2 regions of the Paraburkholderia sp. J12 genome follow, and region 1 is predicted to be linked to the other one. Evidence: riboswitches for the same ligand, from Rfam matches in the RefSeq annotation. Region 1 holds a riboswitch; the other holds the start of a gene.
The links. Region 1 has a riboswitch for cobalamin ahead of U5760_RS11200 (TonB-dependent receptor domain-containing protein). Riboswitches for the same ligand answer to the same signal wherever they lie in the genome.

Region 1 (5,261 bases):
GATGGTGAGCGGTTTCTTCGCCTTTTCGAACATGACGTGATAGCCGCCTGGCGCGAAGGCGAGCGTGCCGTTCGCCGGCACCGTCGCCTTGTCGACCATCACCATCTTCGAGGTGCTGCCGCTGCTCTGCGTTTGATGCAGCATGGCCATGCCGAAGGCTTCCGTGTCGATGCTATCGAGATCGATGGACTTGTTGCTGGCGTTCGCGAGCTTGAAGTAGCCGCCCGAGGGGGTGTCGCCCGGCATCGAGCGGATCCAGCAGTCGGACACCGTGATCGCGCCCGACGAGGCAGCGAAGGCGGACAGCGAGGCGAGGGCGAACGGCGCGGCAACGGCCAGGTGGCGGAAGGTACGGCGCATGAGGTGATCTCCTGGGTTCAGGGTAATGAATGTCGCCTGCGGCGGCGGTCCATACGAGGCCGCGCCGCGAAGTGCGAATACATGACGGTTGCGTATCCGGCGTGTTTCCGGATGCGTGGATCGAGAGGGGCTTGGAGCCGAAAGACCGGTTTGCGCTCAGACCGGCGGGGCCCGCGGGCGCCCCGACGCGAAGGCGCCGAACGGCACGAACCGGGAGAGGAGCGGCGCGACGGCGCTGGGTGCCGTCACGGCGAAGAACAGGAACGGGACCGCCGGCGCGGGCGGCATGACCGCATGATTGATCAGCAGGTCGCAATATCCGCACGCCTGGTCGAGGCCGGCCGCGTCATGCTTGTAATGCCGGTTTTGCAGAAGCGCGCTTGCCGGCTGCTGGATTGCCGAGCACAGCACATCTTCGGCAGGGTTGTCGCGATGCGCCGCTGCGACCGATTGACTCACGAGCGGCGCGAGCACGATCAGCCACATGGCGACGAGGCCAAGCCATGCGGTGAAGTGCTTGCGGGTGTGAGCGGACATGATCGGAGCGGTAACTTGCGCCGTCAGTCTATCACTCGTTGCGGGAAGCGTCGCCGTTCGGCGGCGGGACCTCCGGCCGCGCCGCCATCGGCACGCTCAGAACGTATAGCTGACCTTACCGAACGCCGTCCGCCCGAGGCTGTTATATCCGTACGCCGTCATGTATTGCCGGTTGAACAGGTTCGAAAGCGTCGCCGAAAGCGTGACATGCGGATTGACCTTGTACGCAGCCCGCAGATTCACCGTCGTCCACGAAGGCAGATAGATGGTGTTGAACTGGTCGTCGAAGGTCGAGCCGTTGTAAAGCACCGAAATACCCGTGCTCAGCGCGTGCAGGTGGAATTCGTCCCACGTGTGATCGACACTCAGATTGACGGTCTGACGCGGGCGGCGGTTGAGCCACGTATCGTCGGTTACGTCCTTCGGGTTGATGAGGCCGATTGTCAGGCTGACCGGCGTGGACTGCCCGATCGTGCCTTTATACGAGAGGTCGATCCCCTGGATATGCGCTTCGCCCACGTTCACGGGCAGGAAGGTCTGCGAATCGTAGGTGATCAGATCGTGAACGCGCGTGTCGTAGATCGCCGCGGAGAACGTGCCGTACGAGGTCGTCGCATCGAACGCTGCTTCGATGGAGTCGCTGCGCTCCGGCTGCAGATTCGGGTTCGAGTAGCCGGGATAGTAGAGGTCGTTGAACGTCGGCAGCCGGAATGCGTTGCCGTAAGACACGCGTGCCGTGTAGATCGGCGTGATCGCCCATGCGAGCGCGGCATTGCCTGTGTTGACCGACTGCCCCTGCACGATTTCGTGGCGCCCGGCGAGGAACAGCGTCCAGGGTCCGAGCGTAGCCGATTGATGCATCGACACGGCCGAGTCGTTGCGCGTGGGCACGCCGCTCGGGATGTCGACGGGCAGGAAGGCCTGCTCGCGCGTGAAGTCGTAGGCGAGCTTCGTTTCGCCGTTGAGCGGCATGCCGAACAGCGTGTGCCCTGTCTCCTGATGCGTGAGCGAGGTGGACGTGCTAAAGCGCGTCGAGTCGATTTCGTCGGTGGGAATCGTCGGGTCGTTTGCGTAGAGGAACTGACGATCGTTCGCGTAGCCCACCGACTGGTCGAACTGCGTGGTCGGCGTGATGTCCAGGTGAAACGCAATGCCCGTGGTCAGCTGATGGTCGAGCTGCCGGTCGGCGCCGCCCAGATTGTCGTACGAGAGATCGGCGCGGTGGTACAGCACGAAGGTCGAAATCGACCAGTTGTCGCGCGCGTAGCCGAGGCGTCCGTCCACGTCCTGCGCGTGGTACGGGTTGCGGCCGTCTTCGTGGCCGTAGGCCCACGGCTGGGTCGCGTCGATGCCGGCCGTGTTGTAGTCGTGCAGCCCGAGCGAATAGGTCAGGCCGCCCAGCGCGGCGAGCGGCCCGGTGGAGGGCACCGTGCCCGAGGTGCGCAACTGCGTGTCGAAGGTCTTGTTCGAGCCGCCGCCGAACGATGCCGTGGTCTGGTTCGGCAGGTTGGACGCGTGGCGCGTGAAGAGCTGCACGACGCCGCCCACCGCATCCGCGCCGAACGAGGCCGCAGCCGGTCCCGAGATCACTTCCACGCGGTCGAAGGCTTCGGTGGGCAGGTCGGCCCATTCGGCTTCGCCGGTCGTCGCCGAGCCCACGCGAATGCCGTCGATGAAAACCGCTACCTGGTTGCTCGCCGAGCCGCGAATGCTGACCGAGGCCGAGGTGCCCGGCCCGCCGTTCTGCGAAATGGTGACGCCGGGCAGGGTGGCGAGCGCCTGGGTGATGCTGGGGTCGGCGGGAGAGAGGCGATCGAGATCGGCGCGCGTGAGGACCTGGGTGGTCGCGTAACGCTGGTCGAACGATTGCGGCAGGTGCTGCGTGTCGCCCACCACGAGGATGTTGGGCAGCGCGTTGTCCGGCTGAGCCTGGGACTGCGTTTCCGGTTGAGCCGGGTCTTGCTGGGCGAGCGCGCTGTCGTCGGCGGCTTGTGCGCCATGCCATGCGCAGGCCGTCATGGCCGACGCGACGAGGATAGGTTTGAGTTTCATAGGCGGGGCTGAGGTCGGGGCTGTCCCTGCAACGAGCGGCCGCTTCAGGAAGCGGCGCTGGCGCATCGGGACACCCCGCCCGTTGCGGCTGCATGGACCTCGGTCGATGGCAGGTCTCCTGGCTCGCGGGTTGTCGCCCGTGCCTGCCTTCCCGGATTGACCAGTGGCTTCGTTAGGCACGGACTCGCCGCTCACAGTTGCGGGGGCAGCCGCAGACTCGAGGCGCGTTCGCCTCTTTCACTGCGTTCCCTTTTGATCCCGTTGCCGGGAACCATCAGCGCGAGAGCGTAATGGGCCATGCTCGGCCACGTCAATTGTCCCGTGGCGTTTGATGCAAAAAAGGCACGAAAGAGGGCTTCCGGAGCGGCGCGCGGCCGTCTGTAATGGCGGCGAAAGCCGGCCGATGTTTCGTCTGAGCGATGCCGGACATAACCAGCACGCAGCGTACTTTCGGCGAGCCTTTGCTAGCATGGCCCTCCCTGAAATTCACGTTACGGCCCGAACCGGCCATGGACGCGTCCTGCGCGTCACGCGCCGGCGCAATGCAAAGTTCCTCCATGTCTTTCGTCGTTGCCGGTTCCCTTCGTCTTGCGCAGCCCGCAAAAGCCGGGTTGCAGGCCGGCCTGCGCGCAGGGCGTCGGGCTGTCTCGACACGCGGGCAGCAGGTCGCGGGCCGTCACGGCGGTGCAGGGCGAACCATGAAGCAGGGCGGCTCGCTCTTCAGGCAGTTCACGTGGCTCGCGCTGTTCGGCCTCGTATTCGGTTGCTTCGCGCCGGCCATTTCGGGGCTGCTCGCCTCGGCCGAAGCGGCGCCTTCCGCGGTGATCTGCGGCGCGGGCGGCACGGCCGGCTCGCGCCTTGCCGCGGCGCAGCCGGAAACGAAGCGTTCGCCGATCCCGGCTCCGGCCGATGGCGTGCGCTGCGGCTATTGCCTGCTCGCGCATCACGGGCCCGCACTGCCTTCGATCGCCGCGGCATGGGTCGTTCCCGATGCGGCCGGTGTGTCGGCGTCCGGGGCCGGTTTCGAGCGCGGCTTCATCCAGCCGGTGCACCGGTATGCCCACGGCAGCCGCGCGCCGCCGTTCTCGTTGTCCGCCATCGCCTGAGCGGCGCAACGCAGCGCATGTGTTTCCGTCACAGGCGTTCTGCCGCAGTCATCCGCCAGTCCGGCCGTCCCTTGGGGGATGGCGGGCGCGCGTTCGTTCGTGCCGCGAGGCGCGCGGGCCGCGCTCGTCCGGGCTCGATCCGTAGAAAGTAAAAGAAGGGGGAGACGTATGGACATGCTCGGCATGTATCCGACGTTTTACGTCCCGGGCATCGGCACGGCCTGGGTGATGGGGATCATCGGCGTGATACACGTCGTCGCGTCCCATACATCGGTGGGCGCATCGTTTCTGTTCGCGCTGCTCGAAACGCGCGCGTATCGCGAGAACAAGCCGGAGCTGATGGCGTTCATCAAACGCTATGGCATGTTCCTGCTGGTGTTCTCGTACATCATCGGTTCGATCACCGGGCCGGGGATCTGGTATGCGATCACCGTGGCGAGTCCCCGCGGCGTGAGCGGGCTCATTCATAACTTCGTCTGGATCTGGGCGAGCGAGTGGGTGTACTTCACGGTCGAAGTGATCGGCGTGTATGCACTCGTGTATCTGATCGGCAAAGTGGACGCCCGCACCCATCTGAAGCTCACCTGGTCGTTCGCGCTCGCTTCATGGGCCACGATGCTGCTGATCGTGGGCGTGCTGTCCTTCATGATGTGGCCGGGCCACGACAGCTGGTATCAGACCGGCTCGACGAGCGAGGCCTTCTATAACGTCAACTTCTTCGCGCAGCTCGGCACGCGCACGGGCGGGATGCTCGTGATGGCCGCACTCGTGGGCCTGCTGGTGGCGAGCCGCGTGAAGGACCTCGCGCTGCGCCGCAGCGTCGTGCGCTTCATCGCGCCCGTGGGGCTGATTGGCGGCGCCGTGGCCGTGGTGATGTTCTTCTACTACCTGCGCACGCTGCCGCCCAACGCACTCGTGATGCTCGACACGCATCTGCTGCCGGTCTACGCGAAGGGCATGGTGGCGGTGTTCCTCGTCTCCACGCTCTGGCTCCTGTTCGCGTGGGCCTTTCCGCAGCGCGTGTACACGTCGCTTGCCATTTCGCTCTTTACGTTCATCGCGATCGTGGGCGTATGGCCCGAAGAGCGCATGCGCGAGTCGATGCGCAAGCCGTATGTGGCGGGCCAATACATCTACGGCAATCAGGTGATCGCGCGCGACGTGCCGGGCAAGGGCATTCATTCGGAAGTCGAGCGCATTGCCGAA
Region 2 (5,261 bases), on a different contig from region 1:
GGGCCAGCAGGTGTCGGCGAGCGCGACGCTCTTGCCGGGCAGCCATTCGAGGTTGCCGTGCTTGCCCACGTGCGCGATCGCGTCGATGCCGAAGGTCTCGCGCAGCCAGAAGTAGAACGCGAGGTACGCGTGGGGCGGCACGAGTTCGGCGTCGTGATAGTTCGCGTAGGTGTTGTCGCCGCGCGAGCGCGACGGCTGGATCCCCACGAACACCTGGCCGCAGCGCCAGCCCGCGATCATGAAGCGGCCGCGGCGCACCGTAGGGTCCTGCTCGGGCGCGCCCCAGCGCGCGATGAGCGCGTTCTGCGCAGCAGCGGGCAGTTGCGAGAACGCGCGCCGGTAGTCCTCGAGCGCGAGGCTCTGCCAGGCGGGCCGCAACGCGCGCGTATCCGGGTCGTTGGTCACGCCCTCGGTCAATCGCGCCATCAGCGCTTCGCCGTCGTCGGGCACATCGGCCACGCGGTAGCCAATATCCCGCAACATCCGCAGAATGCCGACCACCGAAGCCGGCGTATCGAGCCCGACGCCGTTGCCGATGCGCCCTTCGCTCATCGGATAGTTCGCGAGCACGAGTGCGAGCTTCTTCTCCGCGTTCGGCAGCCGGCGCAAACGGCACCAGCGGCGGCTCAGTTCGGCCACGAAGGCCACGCGCTCCGCGTCGGGCTGATAGCGCACGACATCGACCTGGGTTGCCTTGCAGTGATACGCGAGCCCCTTGAAGCTGATCGCGCGCGTAATCACGCGGCCGTCCACTTCGGGCAGCGCGACGTGCATGGCGATATCGCGCGAATTGAGGCCGTGATTGTCCTTCACCCAGTCTTCGCGGTTGCCGCCGCTCAGGATCACCTGGAGCACCGGTGCATCGCCCGCCAGCGCGAGCGGCGCGGGATCGTCGAGCGAGGACGCCGCGAAAGCCGTGGTGTTCAGCACGAGCGCGACGTCGTGCGCGGCGCACAGCTGGTCGATGACATCGCGGCTCAGCGCGTCCTTGAGCGAGGTGACGGCAAGCGGCAGCGGATTCATGCCGCGCGCGCTCAACGCTTCGATCAGGGCGTCGAAGGCCGCCGTGTTCGCGGCCTGCAGATGCGCCTTGTAGAACAGCAGCGCAACGACGGGCGCCGCCGGCTGCCAGCGCGCGCGCCAGTCGTCGATCGTGGCGATGTCGCGCGACGGGTGATAAAGCGCGGCAGCAGGCAGCGCCACGGGCGGCGCCGGTTCGCTGCCCCATTCGAACGCGCGCCACGCGAGCGCGCGCAGAAAACCTTCGGCATTCGCCGCGCCGCCTTCACGCAGATAGCGCCACAGCAGGCGGCAAAATTCGGGCTCGACGCGGCTCTTCGCCGTGAGGTTCGGGTCTTCCTGCAGATCGCCCGAAAACATCGCGAGCATCTGGTTGCGGCGCTCGGCCAGCGCCACCGCCTGCTCGATGCCGTATGGCCAGTACGCCTCGCCGCCCAGATGATCGACCACGACCACGCGCGCATGCTGGAGCACGTCGTCGACATAGAAGTCCACCGAGGCCGGCTGGCGCAGATACGTCACGTTCGCGAGCCGCACGCTCGGGAATCCGGCGGGCAGGCGCGGTACGACGCTCGCGAGCAGGGCGAGCGTCGTATCGGCGGAGCTGAGAATGACGATCTCGGCGGGCTGCTGGTCGATGCGGATCACGCCGGCGGTGTCGTCGACGAAACCACCGGGCGTGGTGCGCAAAAGATGCATGGCAGGCGGCTCGTGGAGCGCTAGCGCGCGGGCGCGGCCATCAGGCCAGCGCGGAAGGCGCGAGCGCCGCTTCGAATGCGCGTTGCAGCAGCTCGGCGTCGAGATCTTCGCCGATCAGCACGAAGCGGCTCGCGAGCGGTTGCGCAGCGGCTTCCTGCGCGTTCCAGCGGCGGTCGAAGTAGCTGTCGAAGCGGCGGCCCACGCCCTGGATGACGAGGCGCATCGGCGCGCCCGGCAGCGCCGCGAAACCCTTCACGCGATAGATCGTGTGGGTATCCACGAGCCGTTGCAGCGCTTCGATCGCCCCTTCGCGCGAAGCGACGTTCGCCGTCACGACCACCGAATCGAATTCGTCGTGGTGATGGTCGGGGTCGTCGGCCGAGCCGTGATGATCGTGGCGCAGATGGATGCCCTCTTCCGAAGCCGATTCGAGCCCGAGCAGCGTGTGCAGATCGAGCTTGCCGTGCTGCGCGCGCACGATCTTCACCTGCGGCGGCAGTTCTTCGCGCAGTTCTTCGATAAGCGCGTCCTGCGCGGCCGTCTCGATCAGGTCGGTCTTGTTGAGGATCACGAGATCGGCGGACGCAAGCTGGTCTTCGAACAGTTCGTGCAGCGGCGATTCGTGATCGAGATTCGGATCGGCCTTGCGCTGTTCGTCCACGGCCTGCGGGTCTTGCGCGAACTGGCCGCTCGCCGCGGCGGGGCCGTCCACCACCGTCACTACCGCATCGACCGTGAAGGCGTTGCGGATCGACGGCCAGTTGAACGCCTGCACGAGCGGCTTGGGCAGCGCGAGACCCGAGGTTTCGATCAGGATGTGATCGATTTCGCCGCGGCGTTCGAGCAGTTGCTCCATCACCGGGAAGAACTCTTCCTGCACGGTGCAGCACAGGCACCCGTTGGCGAGTTCGTAGAGCTGGCCTTCCTGTTCGTTGCCCTCTTCGTCGCAGCCGATACCGCAGCCGCGCAGGATCTCGCCGTCGATGCCGAGCTCGCCGAATTCGTTGACGATCACCGCGACGCGCAAGCCGCCCGCGTGCTGAAGAATGTGACGCAGCAGCGTGGTCTTGCCGCTGCCGAGAAAGCCGGTAACGATGGTGACGGGGATCTTGCGCATTTGCATGAGGTGCTCCTTCGGCGCCAGAGGCCGCGGACGTGTATGCGGAGCCGGACGGCAGTGACCAGCACGGACGCGGGCCCGGCTGCACGCATGGACAATCGTGGAATGGGCGCCGCATCCCCGCAGCGCGCATCCTTCGTATCTGGCCGGTATCCGGACTGACGAAACTCCGCTTCGCCTTCCCGCGCGGCGGTCCGGCAGGACCGGCCGCACAGTGGCATGCCTCGAAGCGGATTGCATCGCCCGACCGGAAGATCGGCGCGATGCGTTCGTTGTACCGTTGCGGGTGCAGTTCAGGTTGGCCATGCCGCAGGCGGGGATGGCTCCCTGATTCCCGTTTAACTGCGCGCGCAAGGAACGCGCGCGCGAGCACCAGAGTGCGTGCGAGTGTAGGCGCGGGCCGCAGGCGCGTCAAGGAAGGGGCCTGAGTGCCGCCGTGCCGCGCCGTTGTTTACCCCTGGGCGCGCCGCGCCGCTGCCCGAACGCGAAAAACCGTGTGCTATCGTATGCGCGCATCCGCCGCGCGCTCAGGCTCGAGCCCGCGCCGCCTCGCCCGCTGCTGCTTTCCGACGCGCTCACCGTGAATTCCGCCCCATCCGCAAGCCAGTCCCATGCGCCATCGTCTGCGTCCGGTTCGTCCGGCGCGACGGAGGACGAGCCGCTCGTGCTCGGCATAGGCTGCCGCCGCGGCGTGACGCTCGCGCAGATCGAACGTGCCGTGCAGGCCGCGCTCGACGGCACGCCGCTCGCGCGCGTGACGGCCGTGGGAACCCTCGACGCCAAGGCGAACGAGCCGGCCCTGCGCCAGTTTTGCGACGCGCACGGTCTGCCGCTCCATGCGTATGCGCGCGATGCGCTTGCCGCCGTGCCCACGCAAACCGCGCCTTCCGCCGCGGCGCTCGCGCACTTCGGCGTGGAAGGTGTCTGCGAACCGTGCGCGCGCCTCGCCTCCGGCGGCGGTCCGCTCTTGCGCGGCAAGCTCGCGCTCGACGGCGTGACGGTCGCAATCGCGCTGGGGCGCCCGAACGATAATGCGGCTATCTACGCCGCGCGCTGAGATATCAGCCCATCCGGCGCATCAGACCCGCATCGCGGAACAGAACCTCATCACTCACCACGCCATGAAAACCGATCCCGATTCGCATCAGCGCATGACGCAACGCCGCCGTGAAGGCCACGAGAAAAAACAGGCTGCCGCCACCGTCGAAAAGGGCCTGCTGATCGTCAACACCGGCAACGGCAAAGGCAAGAGCACGGCGGCATTCGGCATGGCCGTGCGCGTGCTCGGCCACGGCATGAAGCTTGGCGTCGTGCAGTTCATCAAGGGCGCGCTGCACACGGCCGAACGCGATTTCCTGAGCACCGTCGCGCACTGCGACTTCGTGACGATGGGCGACGGCTACACCTGGAACACCCAGAACCGTGACGCCGACATCGCCACCGCGCGCAAGGGCTGGGACGAGGCGAAGCGCATGATCGAAAGCGGCGAGTACGGCATGGTGATCCTCGACGAACTGAACACCGTGCTCAAGTACGAATACCTGGGCCTCGACGAAGTGCTCGCCGTGCTCACTGCGCGCGGCCCGCAGCAACACGTGGTCGTGACGGGGCGCCACGCGCCCGATGCGCTGATCGAAGCCGCCGACCTCGTGACCGAAATGCGCCTCGTGAAGCATCCGTATCGCGAGCAAGGCGTGAAGGCGCAAAAGGGCGTGGAGTTCTAAGGCTCATGGTTGCGTGTCCCGCGCTCTTCATCAGCGCGCCCGCTTCGGGCCAGGGCAAGACCACGCTCACCGCGGGCCTTGCGCGCCTGCATCGCCGGGCGGGGCGGCGCGTGCGCGTCTTCAAGACCGGCCCCGACTTTCTCGACCCGATGATCCTCGCGCAGGCGAGCGGCGCGCCGGTCCTCTCGCTCGATCTGTGGATGGTCGGCGAAGACGGCTGCCGCAAGCTGCTCGCGCAGGCCGCGCAAGAAGCCGACCTGATCCTGATCGAAGGGGTGATGGGCCTCTATGACGGCACGCCCAGCAGCGCCGATCTTGCCGTCGCGTTCGGCGTGCCGGTGGCCGCGGCGATCTCGGCGAAGTCGATGGCGCAGACCTTCGGCGCGCTCGCATTCGGGCTCGCGCGCTTTCGGCCCGAGGTGCCGTTTCATGGCGTGCTGGCCAACCGCGTGGGCTCGGCGCGGCATGCGCAGATGCTGCAGGAGGCGTTGCCGGCCGACCTCCGCTGGCTCGGTCACGTGGCGAGCGATGCGCTGCTCGAATTGCCCGGCCGCCATCTCGGGCTGCACCAGGCAAGCGAGATCGCCGATCTCGACGCGCGCATCGAACACGCCGCCGACGCGCTGCTCGACACCGCGCTCGCGGAACTGCCGCCGCCCGTGGAATTCGCAACGGTGCCCGAGGCGCCGCCGCTGCCC

Region 2: another riboswitch for cobalamin. It lies ahead of cobW (cobalamin biosynthesis protein CobW); the one in region 1 lies ahead of U5760_RS11200 (TonB-dependent receptor domain-containing protein).

The regions. Positions count from the first base shown of each region.
Region 1 covers NZ_CAJMZC010000004.1:24,385-29,645, forward strand. Annotated here, with positions in the region: gene U5760_RS11190 (copper chaperone PCu(A)C) at 1-360, opposite strand, end outside; gene U5760_RS11195 (DUF2946 domain-containing protein) at 517-897, opposite strand; gene U5760_RS11200 (TonB-dependent receptor domain-containing protein) at 994-2,949, opposite strand; cobalamin riboswitch at 3,040-3,240, opposite strand; gene U5760_RS11205 (DUF2946 domain-containing protein) at 3,507-4,055, shown strand; gene U5760_RS11210 (cytochrome c) at 4,239-5,261, shown strand, end outside.
Region 2 covers NZ_CAJMZC010000008.1:115,603-120,863, forward strand. Annotated here, with positions in the region: gene cobN (cobaltochelatase subunit CobN) at 1-1,719, opposite strand, end outside; gene cobW (cobalamin biosynthesis protein CobW) at 1,760-2,842, opposite strand; cobalamin riboswitch at 2,966-3,231, opposite strand; gene U5760_RS18390 (cobalamin biosynthesis protein) at 3,336-3,896, shown strand; gene cobO (cob(I)yrinic acid a,c-diamide adenosyltransferase) at 3,961-4,563, shown strand; gene U5760_RS18400 (cobyrinate a,c-diamide synthase) at 4,569-5,261, shown strand, end outside.